DNA from 2 places in the Solibacillus sp. FSL H8-0538 genome. Region 2 is predicted to be linked to the other one. Evidence: riboswitches for the same ligand, from Rfam matches in the RefSeq annotation. Region 2 holds a riboswitch; the other holds the start of a gene.

Region 1 (9,494 bases), 1.1 Mb from region 2:
TTGCGCCGTCTAATGGTCGTCATTAAAGCGGCAGCAGATATGGAGCGGGTTGGGGACTATGCGGTAAATATTGCAAAGGAAACGATTCGTATTGGGCGCGAGCCGTTTATTACAAGTGTCGAGCCAATTGAAGATATGTGTATAAAAACAACTTCCATGCTACGCCAAATTGTCGAGGCCTTTATCGAGGAAAATACCGTGAAGGCAAAGGAAATTGCTGATTTAGATGATCAGGTAGACGCACTTTACGGCAGTACGGTTAGTAACCTTATGCAACTAACTGTTACACACGGAAATGTTGCACAAATTACGTATTTATCATTTATTTGTCGCTATATTGAGCGCTGTGCCGATCACGCAACGAATATAGCCGAGCATCTTTTTTATTTAGTAAAGGGCCAGCATTATGAGTTGAATAACTAAATAAAATGTTGATGACCATGTGAGCGGGTGCTTATATGGTTTTTTTTATTGATCTATGTTAACAGTACCAAGAAAATTAGCAACTACTATTGTAGATAACTGGAAGATGTATTAAGGTTTACATAATAGAGAAATGAAAGTGAGGAGGAAAACATATGACATTGACTATTGGTTGTTTACACGCCCATTCTTTAAATATTCCTTATATCGAACAAGCGTTTAAAGATATTGATGTGACACTTTCTCATGTTGTGGATACGGAGCTTATTCAATTATTAAGAACAAATGTAGCTAACGAGCAATTATCGAAGCAAGTAATCCAACAATTACATGAAATCGAGTGCACTGGGGTTGAGTTCATCTTAGTGACGTGCACAAATTATATTACGCTACTAGAAGATCAGGTGCTCAATTTAAAGGTGCCTGTATTAAAAATAGATACACCGTTTTTTGAACAGGTGAGCCAGTCAACAAAGCCGATTAAACTTCTGTTTACAAATCAAGCGACAGTTAAAGACACTATGAAGAGATTTGCTTCGTACAATTCACTGGATTCAGAACAAGAAATCGAAGTAGTTGTCATTCCGGAAACCTTTGACCTGTTTTTAGCAGGCAAATCGATTGAGCATGATCAAAGGATTATTGAATATCTTGTAGGACAGGATTTATATGGGTATACGGTAGCCGTAGCGCAATTGTCGATGTCGGGTGCCGCGAAAATGTACAGCAACATCACGGGTGAAGAAGTAATAAATCTTTTAGATACTTTAAGAGAATACCTTGTAGAAAAGTTGAATTTGCAAATAGTAAAGTGACGCTAAAAAGGCAGGACCCTGAAAAAGTCTATAAAGTAGTTTAGTCAGTTCTTGAACGAGTCATCGTTCAAGAACTGGCTTTTTTCTTCGATGTCGTTGATTTCCGTTGCGGCGAACGCTTTTCTGGGGGCGAGCCTTGAGCCGCTTCCGGGGAATAAAGGAACAAAGGCTAAGTACGCCACGTCCTGTGGCAACGCCTTTGTGACCAACATCGTGTTGTCCTCAGTCCAGGGTCTCAAGCTGCTCGCTAATCCCCTAGAAGTCGTCGCCTCCACTCCAATCAACTGGTAACGGCTAAGAATCAATTTATCATTCTCTCATCTAAAAAGAGTGATTTTATTGTCTACTAAAAGGAACGAATTACAGGTGGTGCTCCCGATGATTTCAAATCATGTAACCTTTAACCTAAGTCCATACATGGCGATTTACGATATGGTTGTGCCACAACGATATTCGCTGTGAATCTGAAAGGAATATTGAAGCTACTAACTGAAAAAGATTCGTCATAATAAAAAAGTAAGTTTTTCAATGCCCACTATCCTAGCGCAGTTCGTTTTTTAGTTTTACATTGCCCTATCATTCTTAAATGATTTCGGCTATTTACAATGCTAAAATTGTGCAATAAGCTACGACAAACGAAGGCACGCACACAACAATTGGCATTAACTTTATAGACGTTTAGCAATTCCGTTTTGCCGAACTACTCGAACAAGTATTATGGCAGGAAAATATTCATGTAAGTATGGTGCGCCTACCTGATTATTCCGTTTCCACACAAGGTACACATTATAACATTTGGGCAAACGAGTCTAAAAAGGCTATACAAATCATCCCAAATGATGCACGTTACGCAAAAGTACTTGCTGCTCTAGCACAAAAGCTCGGCGCTATTCTAGATGAAGCGCAGTGAATTGCCAAAAACCGGCTAATAGCAGTACAATATAGGAAGAAAAACGCAACCGCGTCAAAAGAAATGAGGTCTCACCATGTTAAAAACAATCGTATTCGACCAATTAAAGCAAGCGATGAAAAATAAAGATGCACTCGCTAAAGGTGTATTAACACTTATTAAGTCTGCGCTTGACCAAGCGGAAAAGGAAAAAGGTGAAGTTCTATCAACAGAAGAAGAAATCGCCATCATTAACCGTGAAATTAAACAAACGAACCAATCCTTAGAAGGCGCACAAAAAGCAGCACGCCAAGATTTAATCGAAAAAGAACAAACGAAACTAACGCTGTTAAAAACTTTCCTTCCTGAACAGCTGTCAGAAGAAGAAATTATTATTGCACTAAAAGAAGCAGGAATCGCACCGGGTATGAATATGGGCGACGCAATGAAAATTGCAAAACCATTACTAGCAGGTAAAGCAGATGGTTCTACCATTTCGAAAGCGGTAAAAGCTGTTATTGCATAAAAATTGAATTATGTGTTAGAAGTCACTCTAAATGTGGAGTGACTTTTTTAGTGCATAAAACAGTATAAATTACCCCCCACATAAGTAAGGGCATCACCTCGCTCCAATTTTGGGGGAAGTGTGCCTTTCTAAATACACTAATATTAGTGCAAAATTGTTGACTGGTATTTCTAGGCATGTTATTATTATCTCGAATTAAAGATGTTTTGGTTCGAGATAAAAAGCGGTGATGAAAATTTTTTACCTTAATATCTCGGTTTCGAGATTATTTAAATTAAACTATTTACTCGCAAAGAGGAGAATGGAAATGAGCTTTTTCAAAAAATTATTTGGCACACAACAAGAGGAGGAAAAAGAAATGACAAAATTAAATATTGGTATTATTTTAGGTTCCACACGTGAAGGACGTGTAAGCCCGCAAGTTGGCGCTTGGGTAAAAGAATTAGCGGACAAACGCGGCGACGCAAACTATACAATTATCGACATCGCGGATTACAAATTACCGCTTTTAGGTGAAGCTGGCGGCGACGTGTCAGGCGCAGCAGCATGGTCAAAAGCAATAGCTGAACAAGACGGATTTGTATTCATCGTTCAAGAATACAATCACTCAATTACTGGTGCACTTAAAAATGCATTAGACTACTTACGCGAGGAATGGAACAACAAAGCAGCAGGTATCGTATCTTACGGTTCAGTAGGCGGCGCTCGTGCAGCAGAGCATTTACGCGGGATTATGGGCGAGTTATTAATCGCTGACGTTCGTGTACATCCAGCATTATCATTATTTACTGACTTTGAAAACGGTACAGACTTCAAACCAGCCGCAGTTCAAGCGGATTCAGTTAACCAAATGTTAGATCAAGTAATCCCTTGGTCAAAAGCATTATTCACAATTCGTTAATTGTAAATGAAACAAAAGCAATCTGTGTAGGTGTGTATTCACTTGCACAGGTTGCCCTTTATAAAAAATGGGCCAATAAATTAATCGATTTGAAGTATTTGCCGAGTTTTTATAAATGAACTTATTTGGAAGGGAAGATGACGTATGGAATTTACAAAACTAATTGATAAGCGTCGTTCTGCTAGTAACTTTTTAAAAGAAGTGAAAATAACAGAAGCCGATCTTAAACCGATTTTTGATGATATTAAAATGACACCATCAGCATTTAATCTACAGCATACAGAATATATTGTTGTGCTTGAGGAAGGCATGAAAGAAAAAATCCGAGAGGCGGCTTACGGTCAATATAAAGTTCATTCTGCTTCAGGCGTTATTATAGTCACGGCAGACCGCTATGCGTATATGCAAACAGAGCGCTTAAATAAGGGCATGCTTGATTTAGCTATTTTGAATGCGACAGAGCTTGAGCAAATGGTACAGGAAAACACGCAGTTTTATGAAAGTCGCGGGGAGCAGTTTATGAAGGAAGATGCGATTCGTAATGCATCGCTATCTTCGATGATGTTTATGCTCGCAGCTAAAAATCGAGGGTTAGATACGTGCCCAATGATTGGCTTTGACCAGGAGCAAGTTCGAGAACTATTAAATATCCCAGCAACGTATGAAGTAGTTTTGATGATTGCGATTGGGAAAGAAAAAGAGAGTAGCAAAAGTTTACGCGGCTACCGTAAGCCTGTTAATGAATTTGTGAAATTTATATAAGTTTTGGAGGAGAGAGTAATGACAAAACATACAACAGGTATTCACCACATTACAGCAATTGTTGAGCATCCACAGAAAAATAATAATTTTTAGTGGATAAGAACGTATACCTTTCCCATCCGCATAAGTAAGGACATCAACTCGCCCTATTTTGGGCGAGTTGTGTCTTTCGAATGCAGGGATACTTGGTCTACGTTTAGTAAAATAAGGCGTTAATTTCGATGATTCTGGCAAATATCAGCACTTAAAAATGTCGCTCATTTGGATTCAAGTATACTCACTAGATTAACTATGAAGAAAGCCACTCTGAACGCAGAGTGGCTTTCTTCTATTTCGTATAGGTAGAAATTTGCGCCAGTTACACTTCGAAAAGTTTACTTAAGTTCGCCATTTCAATTGCAGATATAGCACTATCATAGCCTTTGTTTCCGGCTTTTGTACCAGCGCGTTCGATTGCTTGCTCGATATTTTCCGTAGTAACAATGCCGAAGATTGCTGGGATGCCAGTTTGTAGAGCGATTTGAGCAATACCTTTTGCCGCTTCGTTACATACATAGTCATAATGTGTTGTAGCACCACGAATGACTGTTCCTAGACCAATTACTGCATCATATTGTTTTGTTAAGATCATTTTCTTCATTAAGAAGGGAACTTCAAAAGCACCTGGTACCCATGCGATATCGATATTATTTTCTTCAACACCGTGTCGTTTTAATCCGTCAAGTGCACCATCTAGTAGTTTTGCGTTAATAAAATCATTAAAACGTCCTACAACAATCCCTATTTTTAGTTCTGTGCCAATTAGTTGTGCTTCAAATACTTGTCCCATTTTTATCTTCCTCCTACTGTTTTTAATTGCTGCTGCTCTATATATTTTGAGAGCGCTTCAATCGTAATCAATTTCATAGCCCATTTTTTACTTAATAGTATTAGGTCTGGCACGCGCGCCATTTGACCGTTTTCCTTTAATATTTCGCAAATAACGCCAGCTTCACTAGCTCCGCAAAGTTTTGCTAAATCAATCGCTGCCTCTGTATGACCTCGACGCTCAAGCACTCCACCGTCCTTTGCAATTAGTGGGAAAACATGTCCAGGTCTTCGAAAGTCGGCTGCGGTAGCATTTTCCTCAACCAATTTTTGAATCGTCAAGGAACGCTCAAATGCACTAATACCAGTTTGCGTTTCAATATGATCAATGCTTACGGTGAAGGCAGTTTGATGAAAGTCTGTATTATTATGGACCATGGGAGCTAGCTGAAGATGGTTAGCTAGTCTTAGTGAAATGGGTGTACATATGAGCCCCTTACCATGTGTAGCCATAAAGTTAATGATTTCAGGTGTTGCCAAATCTGCAAGGGCAACAAGATCGCCTTCGTTTTCGCGGTTCTCATCATCAACTACAATGATCATTTCACCATTTTGTAATGCGATAATAGCTTCTTCAATTGGATGAAACATCGTACTCCTCCTTTAAAATCCGTGTTGGCGTAAAAAATCTGCTGATAGCTGATTTTCTTGCTGCATAAAATGCCCAATATATTTGCCCACAATATCAGTTTCGATATTTACATCCGAATTTGCTGCCTTGTTAGCGAAAATTGTTTCCTTATAAGTATGCGGGATGAGTGATACAGTAATTCCATCACTACGCACATCGAAAATGGTTAAGCTCGTGCCATCAATCGTGACAGAGCCTTTTTTAATACAACCTCGTATAAGCTCTTTTGGTAAACGAAGATCCAAATAGACAGCATTACTAAGTGGACGCTTTTTAATAATTGTGCCGATCCCGTCAACATGTCCTGATACAATGTGTCCACCAAAGCGACCGTTCATTGGCATCGCCCGTTCTAGATTGACGAGTTGCCCACTCTTTAACTGCTTTAACGTCGTTGTGTAAAATGTTTCGGGCATAACATCTGCAACAAACGATAGTTTTGTAAAAGATGTTACAGTTAAACAAACGCCGTTTACCGCGATACTATCTCCGAGTGTGACATCACCTACTACTGTTGTGGCTTCGATTTGTAGTTGCATACTGCTCGTTGATTGCTTGACCTGTACAATTTTCCCAACTTCCTCAATAATGCCTGTAAACATAATTTTCACCACCTATCCATATTTTTTTAGTAAGGCTTATATAAGCAACTAAAAAAACTTCTAATAATCATTAGAAGTTTGCGTGTATTATGTTTTTTTGCATATTGAAATAAGCCTTTTGAAGCCAATTCAAAAAAACAACAATGTACGCCTTCTTCCATCCAGACTGTAACTGTCGGCTTTGGAATTCCACCAAATCATGCTAACGCTCGCGGGCTTTACCGCCGATTGGGATTTTCACCCGACCCCGAAGGACTTATTCAATTTAGAAAGACATAATTCGCCCAAAATAGGGTAAGTTGATGTCCTGACTCATGTGTGGGGGAAAGTTATACTTTCTTATCCACATAAAAAACCCCGTAAATTTTACGGGGTTTAGGCATCATTAAATAAGCTAGCAAAAGTGCTAACGTAAATGAATGTCTTCTTTCATCCAGACTATAACTGTCGGCTTTGGAATTTCACCAAATCATGCTAACGCTCGCGGGCTTTACCGCCGATTGGGACTTTCACCCGACCCCGAAGACTATTAGAAAGACACACCTCGCCCAATATGCGAAGAGATGATGTCCTTACTTGTGTAGATAAGTAAGTTATACTTTCTTATCTAGTAAAAAATCCCACCAATGAATGGGGGGACATGAGAAAATAAGCAATCGACAAAACGATTACTGTTGTTCCTTCTCACATCCAGACTGTAACTGTCGGCTTTGGAATTCCACCAAATCATGCTAACGCTCGCGGGCTTTACCGCCGATTGGGATTTTCACCCGACCCCGAAGGATTTTAAATTGTATAGTTAGTGTAGCATAATAAAAAGATAATTAGCAATAAAGTAGTGGGTAAAAATTATTGAAAAGTATTGAATGGGGTATATAATTATTTCTTTTTAATAAGAAAAAGAGATTACAGCTGTTTTTACTATAATTTAAAATAAAATTCCCAAAATATAAAATGCATATGCTAAAATAACGATGTATAAACATAAGGGAGGCTATTTTTATGGCAAAAAAAACAGTAGGGTATACAATTGCACCGGATCGTTTAGAAGAAGCGTTAAATGTACGCGACCGCATGATTATCGAACTATTAATTAAAGTTCTTGATGAACAACTAGTAATCGAGCGTCCAGTATTACGTGAGCGTTTAGGAAACCTAGTAGAACTTTCTGATAACGACGCAGAATTAAAAGAAACGTTACATGCTTTAGTTAGCAAACTATAAAATGATAGAAAGAGTCGGATGAAATCAGTTTTGATTTTCATACGGCTCTTTTTTAGTGGAAAAGGAAGTAGAACTTTCTCATCCTAAATCCGTCCAATTTTTTGCGAGTTGTGTCTTTCTAATAGTTTAATAATAAATCGCAAAAACTAAAAAAGGCGAATTCAGCATACAACTTAACTGTAAATAAGTGCCAATGTCGCTTGATTTCGAATATGTTGTAGGTCCATATCGCCAATTGAAGTAAATGAAGGTTTTTTTAAGCTCGATTGAAATTAATCAGGAAAAATAAGGAAGCAAAATAATTTTACCCTTGTTGAGAAATCAACAGTAGTATTTAACAATGCCTTTAATAATTATTTATTTTTTCAAGCAGTGCATTGCAGCTCGTGCTTCGTCCCACGGTACCGAATAGCCTTTACCTTTCGCACAAAAAATACTGGACGAAGAATATTCAGGGTCAGCATTTTTATCGTAAGCAAGCATATCAATTACTTGTTCGGTGTTATGGCAACGATCATAGCCATCAAACTGCAAGCTTAGCGCACCTTTACCATTCGTGTAAGAAGCAAATACTGTACTATAGTTCATAAATGTTGAAACCGGTGCGCGGCCAGTAAGGATAACTTGATCTTCCGTCATAATTGGAGGGTCAAATATCCCGCTTGCCTGCTGAATATCAGTCATCATCCTGCCAATATAATTATTGGACGCTTTCATTTTAAAACGGTAGTACGGCTCAAGTAACACATTTTGTGCTTGTTCTAACCCTTGTCTCAGAGCGCGGAAAGTAGCTTCACGGAAATCGCCGCCTTCTGTATGCGTATTATGTGCGGCACCAGTTAGAAGCGTAAAATGAATATCTGTTACTGGATAGCCAGTTAATATACCATGGTGTTCGCGCTCAAATAAATGCTTTTCAATAAGGCGCATCTGACCTACTGTTAAATCATCAGTGTGACATGCATTGCTAAATTTCATGCCACTCCCACGTATTGTTGGCTCCAACTTCAAATGTACTTCTGCATAATGCTTGAGGGGTTCAAAATGGCCGTAGCCGGTAACCACAGATTCAATCGTTTCCATAAATAATATTTTCGGGTCTTCAAAAGTAATGTGCATGGCAAACCGCTCACGTACAACTTCTACTAAAACCTCGAGTTGAATAACCCCCATCACATGAACATGAATATCATGAAACTGTTCACTCCAAACGATACGTAAAGATGGTTCCTCCGCTTCAAGCATGCGAAATGCACGAAGTACGTCTTTTATATGCTCATTGCCGTGATATTCGACTTTTGCTTGCAATGTTGGAACGAGTTCAAATGGTTGTGTCACTGTGCTCTTACCTAAAACATCTCCAATGTTCGCGCTGGGTAGGCCTTTTACAGCTAAGATTTCTCCTGCCTGCCCTTGTTGTACTGTTTCAAATCGGCTGCCGTTATAGAGGCGGATTTCTGTCACTTTTTCAATCGTCTCACCAAATGTAAATTCATCACGCACATTTAATAGGCCTTGTGTTGCTTTTATAAACGTAATCCGTTGATGTTGTTCATCGTGGCGAATTTTAAATACATGTCCGCTGAAGGGAGGAATGGTCTCGTAGTCGGTGTATGTAAAAAGTGCGAGTTGCTCGAAAAACTCCATTATGCCAATGTCTTTAAGCGCAGAACCACTCATACAAATGAACGCCTGCTCCTGTTTAATAAAATTACGCAAAGACTCCATGCATAGGACAGCATCAAGCGTACCTGCCATATAGCGTTCTAATAATTCTTCATCACGCTCGGCTAGCCATTCCATCACAGATTCAGGAACAGAATGCTCCGTTACATTTTCTTCTATTAATAAGGC
Region 2 (9,494 bases):
ACCAACGTGTAAAACGTCACGTGAGCTTTATGAAGCGTCAACGTGTTGTTGCGGAAGGTCCGGTAACAGTTGAGGGTGAAGATACGCTTTCACTCGTTGAACAAAAGATGAAGGCTTTAAAATACAATGTGCGCCGTGAAGATAAGGCGCTTTTAGCAGAACGTGGTCGCTTTGCCCGTTACGGTCCGTACATAAACCATGTTGGCTTAATCGTCTTTTTACTAGGTATTATGCTACGTCTACTTCCAGGGTTTTATATAGACGAATCAATGTGGCTTCGCGAAGGTGAAACCCGTGCAATTCCTGGGATGGAAGGCTATTTCTTGGAAAGCGAAAAATTTATACTAGACACATATGATAATGATCCACAAGGTGAGCAACTTAAACAAGGTGTGAACGTAGTTGCAAAAAACTTCCAAACGAACGTTTTGCTTTATAAACAAAAAGAGGGCGCAGTTGCAGGTCAAACAGATGACCTCGAGGAAGTAAAAGATTACGAAATCCGTGTAAACCACCCGTTAAAAGAAGACGGTTATGCAATTTATCAAATGGACTACCGTTTAAATGAGTTAAAGGCGATGATTTTCGAGTTAACGAATAAAGAGACAGGTGAGTCTTTAGGCCAAATTAATATCGATTTAACAAACCCGAAAGATGAGTATATTTTGGGCGACGAAACAAAAGTCCAACTAATGTCGTATTATCCAGATTTCTCTGGATTTGAAGAGGGCGTTCCACAAACAGCAACGGCTATACCAAATAATCCAGCATTTATTTTCAAAATGATTACACCGGACAAACCAAAAGGCGAAACAAGCTTTGTTGCGATTAAACAAACATTAGAGCCATCAGGTGAAAATGTTTATAAAATGAAGTTTGCTAATGTAGAAACACGTAGCATGTCAGGTTTAACTGTTCGTAAAGATAAAACTCTCTCTGTCTTAATTATTGGGGGGATTATATTTATGCTAGGTGTTGTAATCGGTTCCTATTGGAATCACCGTCGTATATGGGTGGAACAATTAGAGGACGGCACACTCCGTCTTGCTGCACATACAAATAAAAACTGGTTCAGTATTAAGAAAGATTTAGATTCAATAACTGAGTTTGCTCATCTACCTCAATATGTGGATCAAGCAGAAGTCGATACAGAAGAGAAAGAAACGAAAGGTGATAAAACCGTATGAGTTTGATTGATTTAAGCGGTAATTTACTATTTACTGCTTTCCTAGCATACTTAATTGCTACGCTATTATTTGGTGGAGCAATCAAAGGTTCACAAAATGATACTGCAGTAGCACGCGCTGAAAAATGGGGCAAGCTAGCAATTATCGTAACAATTATTGGGTTCTTAGCTCAACTAGGCTACTTTATTACCCGTTGGATTTACACAGGTCATGCACCTGTAAGTAATATGTTTGAATTTACGACAGCATTCGGCATGTTCATCGTACTATCATTCATTTTAATCTACTTTCTTTATCGTGTATCAGCACTTGGTGTTGTGGCGCTACCAATCGCGCTTTTAATTATTGCTTACGCATCAATGTTCCCGAGTGAAGTCAGCCCACTAGTGCCTTCACTACAAAGCCATTGGTTAACAATTCACGTGATTACTGCAGCACTTGGCCAATCTATTTTATCGATTAGTGCGGTTGCAGGGTTAATTTACTTGTTGAAAAATGTTGATTTAACGAAGAAATCAAAAGAACGTTTCTGGTTAGAAGCCGTAATGTTCTCCTTAGTATTAGTTGTAGGCTTTATTGTGTCATCCGTAACATTTAATGCGATGGGTTATGAGTCGAAATTTGATTACACAAATAAAGAAGGTATCGCAAGCGAAATTACGTATAACGTGCCAGCTATTTTTGGTATGAATGATTACGTTGTTTTATCTGAGGATAAAATGGCGCCATTAGCAGAAATGCCTGCATTAATTGATGCGCGTAAGCTTTCAACGGTTGTTTGGTCGATTATTTTCGGTACGATTATTTATGTTTTAGTCCGTCTCATAACACGACGTTCGATTTCTTCTATGATTCAGCCATTGTTAAAACGTGTGAATTCACAATTAATGGATGAAATTGGTTACCGCTCAGTGCTAATCGGTTTCCCGGTATTTACATTAGGCGCACTAATCTTCGCCATGATTTGGGCGCAAGTTGCGTGGAGCCGTTTCTGGGGCTGGGATCCAAAAGAAGTATGGGCACTGATTACATTTTTATTCTATGCAGCATACCTTCACTTACGCCTATCAAAAGGCTGGGAAGGTAAAAAGAGTGCTTGGCTAACAGTTATTGGTTTCGCTATTATTATGTTCAACTTAGTTGCAGTGAACTTAATTATTGCTGGTTTACACTCTTACGCATAACGAGTAGCGATATAATTTCAAGGCTATGTATAAGTAAAATTGTTGTTATAGAGGAATTGAATAATAGTAGTTAAAATTTATCACAACCGTGCCTAACATAAAGCGCGAAGACGAACCGTAGGAGACCACTACAGTGGGCTCATGCGGTTTGTGCGCTAGCACGGTTGGATAGCAAATAAAATATTAGAAGCGTTTAACTGCGCCAAATGCAAAAAGAAAGTTCTTCTCATTATTGGGTAGAGCTTTTCTTTTCATTTGGCGTACTAAATTGTACAATAGAGTAGAGAAATAGAGAACTCGAAAGGGGAAACACCAGTGTCTGAAAATATTTCTGTCCTAATTGTAGATGATGAAGACCGAATTCGTCGGTTATTGAAAATGTATTTAGAGCGTGAAGGCTATACGGTGGATGAAGCCGAAAATGGAGAAGAGGCAATTGAGAAGGCATTTGAAAATGACTATCATTGCATTCTTTTAGATATTATGATGCCTGAAAAGGATGGCCTCCAAGCATGTGGGGAAATTCGTGAAAAGAAAACAACACCAATTATTCTATTAACTGCAAAAGGTGAAGAAGCAAACCGCGTGCAGGGCTTTGAACTTGGAGCGGATGATTATATCGTGAAGCCGTTCAGCCCGCGTGAGGTAGTCCTACGTGTGAAGGCGATCTTAAGACGCTCTTCTGCGTTCTCACCAGTATCAAATCCGTCTTCTTCAAAAGATTTAGTCGTCTTCCCGCATTTAACAATTGATCATGATGCGCACCGTGTAACAGCGGATGCTACGGAAGTTAATTTAACACCAAAAGAATATGAACTGTTATACTTTTTAGCAAAATCACCAGATAAAGTGTTTGACCGTGAACAACTGTTAAAAGAAGTGTGGCATTATGATTTCTTCGGAGACCTGCGCACAGTCGATACACATGTAAAGCGTTTACGTGAAAAGTTGAACCGTGTTTCTGAAAATGCGGCAAAAATGATCGTAACTGTTTGGGGCGTTGGCTATAAATTTGAGGTCGTGAATGAATAGAATATGGAATAGTATTGTCGGGAAGCTATGGGTAACCATATTGCTTCTCGTTTCATTTGTACTTTTTGTATTTACGGTATTAATGTTAGAATTCCTTGAAAACTATCATAATCAGCAGGCAGAAAGCTCACTTCGTCAAACGGCTGCAACAATTGCGAGCATTGTTGATGACGAGCAAGTGAACAGTATCTCGATTGAAATAATTAAAGAAATACTGAATGAGCATACAAATGCATTAATAGCAGAAAATCCAAACAAAGTCGTTTATGCTGTGCAGGATGGCGTAAATAGCGAAAGCATCCAGCAAAGTATTTTAACGAATAAAGCATTTGAGGAAATTTACGCTTCAATGAAACCGATTAGCAAGGAGCTCATTTTACCGTCCAATACAGAAAAGGGTAAAATGGATTCCTATGTGGTTCTCGGATTCCCATTGAAAAGTGAAAATGAGATGCATGGAGCAGTTTTTATTTATCAAAATCCAGACGCTATCCATCAAACGAGTAGAGAAACGACGAAAATTGTGTTTTTATCTGCGACCATCGCCTTTATTTTAACGACGATTTTTGCATTTTTCCTCTCCTCTCGTATTACTTACCCACTGCGTAAAATGCGAGAGCATGCGTTTGAACTGGCAAAAGGGCGCTTTGATTCGAAATTACCCACGAAGCAAAACGATGAAATTGGTCAGCTAGCTGTAGCCTTTAACCAAATGGGCCGCCAGCTAAAACATCATTTAGAAGTAATTAATCAAGAAAAAGAGCAGCTATCAAGCATATTAACGTCAATGACGGATGCGGTTATTACCTTTAACCGAGATCGTACAATTTTAGTAAGCAATCCACCTGCTGATCGTTTATTGCAAAAGTGGTTTATTAGTAAAGGGTCACAAAGTGCAAAACCGATTCCACCAGAGCTTTATCATATGTTAGACCATGTTCTAGATTTTGAGGATAAGCTAGAAGAGGAACTGTCGATGGAAGGTTCCTATTATGGCATAACGTTTAGTCCGTTATATAGCGGCGAGGCCATTCGTGGTGCAGTTGCGGTCATCCGAGATAAAACCGAACAAAACCGTTTAGAGAAGTTGCGATCCGACTTTATCGCCAATGTTTCTCATGAGTTACGTACACCAATAGCAATGCTTCAGGGCTATTCCGAGGCGATTTTAGACGACGTCGTGACAAGTGACGAAGAGCGTAATGAGATGATTCGTATCATTTATGATGAATCGCAGCGTATGGGTCGATTAGTAACGGATTTATTAGATTTGGCACGCATGGAATCAGGGCATATGACCTTGTATAAAGAAAATGTACCAATGGTGTCTGTTGTAGAGCGCATGACGCACAAATTCGGTCAGGTAGCCAAGGAAAAACAAGTGAATTTACGTTTTGAAACGGAATTTACACCGACCGCGATGATTCATATTGACGAAGACCGCATTGAACAAGTATTAACAAATTTAATTGATAATGCACTCCGTCATACGCCAGAAGAGGGCTCCGTTACGGTATCTTTACTTAAAGAGCAAACGTATGCCAAAATACAAGTACGCGATACAGGTGTTGGAATTCCACAAGACGATCTGCCATATGTATTTGAACGTTTCTATAAAGCTGATAAAGCACGTACACGTTCAAAAGGAGGCACAGGTCTCGGCCTAGCCATTGCGCGCAATATTGTAGAGGCACATAAAGGAACTATAGCGGTTAATAGTGTTGAAAAAGAAGGAACTACCTTTACGTTCTACTTGCCAATATAAAAAAGGTGCTGCTACTATTTTTTTCGTAGCACACCTTTTTTAACATACATACGTTGAAACTTTTCGTAATTCGTAACGACAAATAAGTAGGAACGGAGGTGGAGTGGGTGAAAGAATCCATATTCCATCGATTATATGATGTATACCATCAGGATGTATTTAATTTCTTAATCTATTTAGTGAAAAATCGTTCTGTAGCGGAGGATTTATCGCATGAAGTTTATGTGCGTGTACTTAAAGCTTACTCTCGATTTGAAGGCAAGAGTAGCGAGAAAACCTGGTTATTTTCCATTGCGAAAAATGTAGCAATTGACCATTTTCGCAAAAATGCTGTGCAAAATCGTCATTCATTTACAGCATTTGAATGGGAAACGGAGCAACTGTATTCCCCTTTGCAAACACCAGAGCAATTTACTGAGCTGAGCGATCAACTGCGGGAGGTACTAGAAGCGCTAGAACAGTGTACGGGCGATCAAAAAATGGTGATTGTCATGCGTTATTTCCAAGAACTCTCGATTACAGAGACAGCAGAAATTTTAGGCTGGTCTGAAGGTAAAGTGAAGACGACGCAACACCGAGCGATTAAACAATTAAAAGATTTACTTATAAGCAATGAAGATAAGGAGGCGAATTCATTATGACGAACGACAAATGGAAAGATATTGATATCGAAGAGTTATTAGAGCAAGCACCAAAAATTCATGATACTCGTTCGAAAGATGATGTCCTCTCAAAATTAAAAGAAGTAAATGCATTTCATGAAGAGGAGAGCCCACAACCTATAGTTAAGAGAAAAAAGAATTCATTTGGGATTTTTATTGCTAGCGCAGCTATTATCTTTTTAACATTAATCGGTGCGTATCTTTTAAAAACACAAGAACTAGAAGAAACGCAAATTTATGACACAGCAACCACGTCGATGGACATTGAAGAATATTCGACGGAGGAAAATGCCATTAGTGGTACTGTAAATGAATCGATTGAAAATAAAGCGTCAGTCAGACAATTTTCAGTGGATGCTATAAAAACAGCTGTGTATACCGAGGATATTAAAGATGTAACGGTCTTTCCGATAGGGTTAACTGCCGGTGCTGAAAGTATTCCTATGACGTTCCTCATTCCAAATGAGCAGATTTCAGACGATTTCAACGAACAACCAACGCAACTTCAGCTTTACGAAAAGTACGCATCACGTATCAATGAGCAAGCGCTTGGATTTGATGACTATCATCCGTACACAGGGCGTTTAACAGAGTCTGGCACGACGATAACACATAGTATGCCAGATAATCATCAATACGATGTAGCGTCTGCAACGATGTATGTATATGGTGGCACGCTCCAACATACGTTTGGAAAAAATTATGGGACACTCGTGAATGTAGACGAAAGCGGCAAACCCATTACGTTTGATCAAGCAGGTGAACCGAGTGAACCGTCGCAATTAGGAGGTGACATGCTGCATTATAGCTATGCGGTATTTCAGTTGGAAGATGGTCCTAGTTATTTAGCGCCAAATAACCAAGAACTTTTTGATACGGTGACCGAAGCGCTTGAGCGTATGCCTGTTGAATATAATGACGTGTATCAATCAGCGATTATTAAGGGTGTTAAGTATGAGGTTAAAGAGCATGTTGATTTTGTAAAAATTCGATTTGTAGAACCACTCAATTTAGACGGTTATAATGCAGAGGAAGCAATGCGCATGCTTGAAGCAATATTATTAACTGCGGCTGGATTTAATCAACAAGTACGTTTTGAAAACATCATACAATCTGAGTGGGGCGGTTTTAATTTTAATGAAATGATGCCAACTCCAATCGGAGCAAATGGGATAAACATGGATTTTCTTCAAAATAATTAGAAAATAATAACAGTATTAAGCGAAAAGGCTTTACAATTCTTGTTTTTATTCTATAATAGTGATTGTAACATAATTTCATATTGATTCATCTTCGGGGCAGGGTGTAATTCCCGACCGGCGGTAATAGAGGCTACAACCTCCGACCATTTACTTGGAGGACGTTGTGAACAAGCTTCTCGAGCCCGCGAGCCGCTTTTTGCGTGCAGGATTTGGTGAAATTCCAAAGCCGACAGTATAGTCTGGATGGGAGAAGATGAAGGTACGGTCGTCATTTTTACGAAAATGTCGCATTTTTACTGTACAGTAAAAGTTTTACCTTTTGGTGAAGCTTTATTTCACGATATCATTTTTTGGTATCGTACACAGTTTATATTGCGAATAGACCCCTATTTAAGTGTGCCTATTTCTCCCTTATGCTTTTTTGCGTAAGGGTTTTTTTCGTAAAATTTGATTAGTACTGTCCTTTCTTCTTGCGAGATGCAATCAGCAAAGAGGAGAGATTTTTCGATGCAAAAACAAAATTTAAAGTTACGTTCATTCGTAACAATTGCGATGTTAAGTAGCGTGTCGTTTGTACTTATGTTATTTAACTTTCCGCTACCATGGTTTCCGGTGTTCCTACAAATCGATTTCAGCGATGTACCAGCGTTAATTGCGGCAATCACAATGGGTCCAGTTGCCGGTATTTTAGTTGAGTTAATGAAAAATGTTTTAGATTGGATTTTCTCGGGTACACCAACAGGGGTGCCAGTAGGACATATGGCAAACTTTATGACAGGTGTGTTATTCATCTTACCTGCATACTTCCTTTATAAAAAATTCGCGACGGTAACAGGCTTAACAGTAGGATTAGTTGCGGGAACAATATCGATGGCGGTTGGTATGAGTGTATTAAACTACTTTGCCTTTTTACCGATGTACTCGTACTTCCTTGGTTGGGGTTCATTCGATATGTATGAAACGATCGTGTTAGGGATTTTACCATTCAACCTTATCAAAGGGATTATGTTAATGGTCATTGCGATTTTACTATTCCGTACAATGAAAGTTTGGATTGAAAACCAACGCGCACAATATATGTCTTAAAATAATAGGAGTGTCTCAAACGTATTTGAAAAATGCGTTTGAGGCACTTTTTTTAGTGGATATTTTTGGAAGAATCATCATCTTTGTAGTGTTATACAGTATCATAATTACATTTTAATGATATTTCAGCGAACTAAATCATTTAATGATAAATAAAGGCCATGTAAAAAAAGGAGATGAAATCCATGGATATTCGGCGCGCATATGCACTACAACTAGATGAAAGAGATCCACTGCGTTCATATAGAGGGGAATTTTACCTAAGAGAAGGGATATATTATATGGACGGAAATTCTTTAGGCTTATTGTCGAAGCGAGCGGAGGCTGCGTTGCTATCGTTGCTAGATTCGTGGAAGCAGTACGGCATTGATGGATGGACTTCGGGAGCGCATCCGTGGTTTTATTTATCGGAAAAGCTAGGTCGGATGTGTGCACCACTCATAGGGGCCAAATCGGATGAAGTTATTTTGACTGGTTCAACGACGAGCAATTTGCATCAACTGCTCGCTACATTTTATAAACCGACCTCAACGCGTTCGAAAATTTTAGCGGACGAACTAAATTTCCCGACGGATTTATATGCAATCCATAGTCAGATCGAACTGCATGGGCTAAATCCAAGTGAGCATGTGAAGCTTGTGAAATCAACGGATGGTCAAACTCTTTCGGAAGAGAACATTATTGCGGCGATGACGGGGGACGTAGCGGTAGCCATTGTACCAAGTGTACTTTATCGTAGTGGTCAAGTTTTAGATATGAAGAAAATAGCGCAGGTGGCAAAGGAACGAGGGATTATTCTTGGTTTAGATTTATGTCACTCGATTGGTTCGATGCCGCATGCTCTTCATGACTGGGAAGTGGATTTTGCGTTTTGGTGTACTTACAAACATTTAAATGGTGGGCCAGGCTCTGTAGCGGGGATTTTTGTGCATGAGCAGCATTTTGGTCGAACTCCGGGACTTGCTGGTTGGTTCGGCTCAGATAAAACAAAGCAATTTGATTTAGAGGAACAGATGACACCTGCCCAAACAGCTGGTGCCTATCAAGTTGGTACACCTCATGTACTGAGCTTAGCGCCGATTTATGGCTCGCTAGAAATGTTTGCAGAAGTAGGGATTGAAGCAATTCGTAAAAAATCATTGCAACTAACTGCTTATTTCATGCAGCTGATAAAGGCTGAGCTTAATGAATTCGCATTTTTATTTGGCAATCCGCAAGATGATTCCCGTGGTGGACATATTTTTTTAGTGCATAATGAGGCTGCTCGTATTTGCAAGGCATTGAAAGAGGCTGGCGTTATTCCTGATTTTCGTGCACCGAACGGTATTCGACTTGCACCGGTCGCGCTTTATAATTCCTACACGGACGTATGGGAA

What was found. A riboswitch is a leader RNA that binds a small molecule or an ion and turns the genes downstream of it on or off. The one in region 2 is predicted to bind FMN.
Region 1: it holds a riboswitch for FMN, as region 2 does, so the genes downstream of both, ribE (riboflavin synthase) here and MHH87_RS05675 (ECF transporter S component) in region 2, are expected to answer to the same signal.

The regions. Positions count from the first base shown of each region.
Region 1 covers NZ_JBBOPI010000001.1:2,308,247-2,317,740, reverse strand. Annotated here, with positions in the region: gene phoU (phosphate signaling complex protein PhoU) at 1-423, shown strand, start outside; gene MHH87_RS11015 (hypothetical protein) at 579-1,238, shown strand; gene MHH87_RS11010 (hypothetical protein) at 1,981-2,148, shown strand; gene MHH87_RS11005 (GatB/YqeY domain-containing protein) at 2,225-2,653, shown strand; gene MHH87_RS11000 (NADPH-dependent FMN reductase) at 2,961-3,554, shown strand; gene MHH87_RS10995 (nitroreductase family protein) at 3,699-4,316, shown strand; partial or broken gene MHH87_RS10990 (hypothetical protein) at 4,335-4,521, shown strand; gene ribH (6,7-dimethyl-8-ribityllumazine synthase) at 4,675-5,145, opposite strand; partial or broken gene ribB (3,4-dihydroxy-2-butanone-4-phosphate synthase) at 5,187-5,774, opposite strand; gene ribE (riboflavin synthase) at 5,787-6,416, opposite strand; FMN riboswitch at 6,562-6,675, opposite strand; FMN riboswitch at 6,834-6,947, opposite strand; FMN riboswitch at 7,091-7,204, opposite strand; gene MHH87_RS10970 (phosphate-starvation-inducible protein PsiE) at 7,419-7,640, shown strand; gene MHH87_RS10965 (translation factor GTPase family protein) at 7,998-9,494, opposite strand, start outside.
Region 2 covers NZ_JBBOPI010000001.1:1,226,222-1,235,715, forward strand. Annotated here, with positions in the region: gene MHH87_RS05645 (cytochrome c biogenesis protein ResB) at 1-1,187, shown strand, start outside; gene ccsB (c-type cytochrome biogenesis protein CcsB) at 1,184-2,371, shown strand; gene MHH87_RS05655 (response regulator transcription factor) at 2,687-3,403, shown strand; gene MHH87_RS05660 (ATP-binding protein) at 3,396-5,168, shown strand; gene MHH87_RS05665 (sigma-70 family RNA polymerase sigma factor) at 5,276-5,809, shown strand; gene MHH87_RS05670 (hypothetical protein) at 5,806-7,032, shown strand; FMN riboswitch at 7,116-7,291, shown strand; gene MHH87_RS05675 (ECF transporter S component) at 7,540-8,118, shown strand; gene kynU (kynureninase) at 8,304-9,494, shown strand, end outside.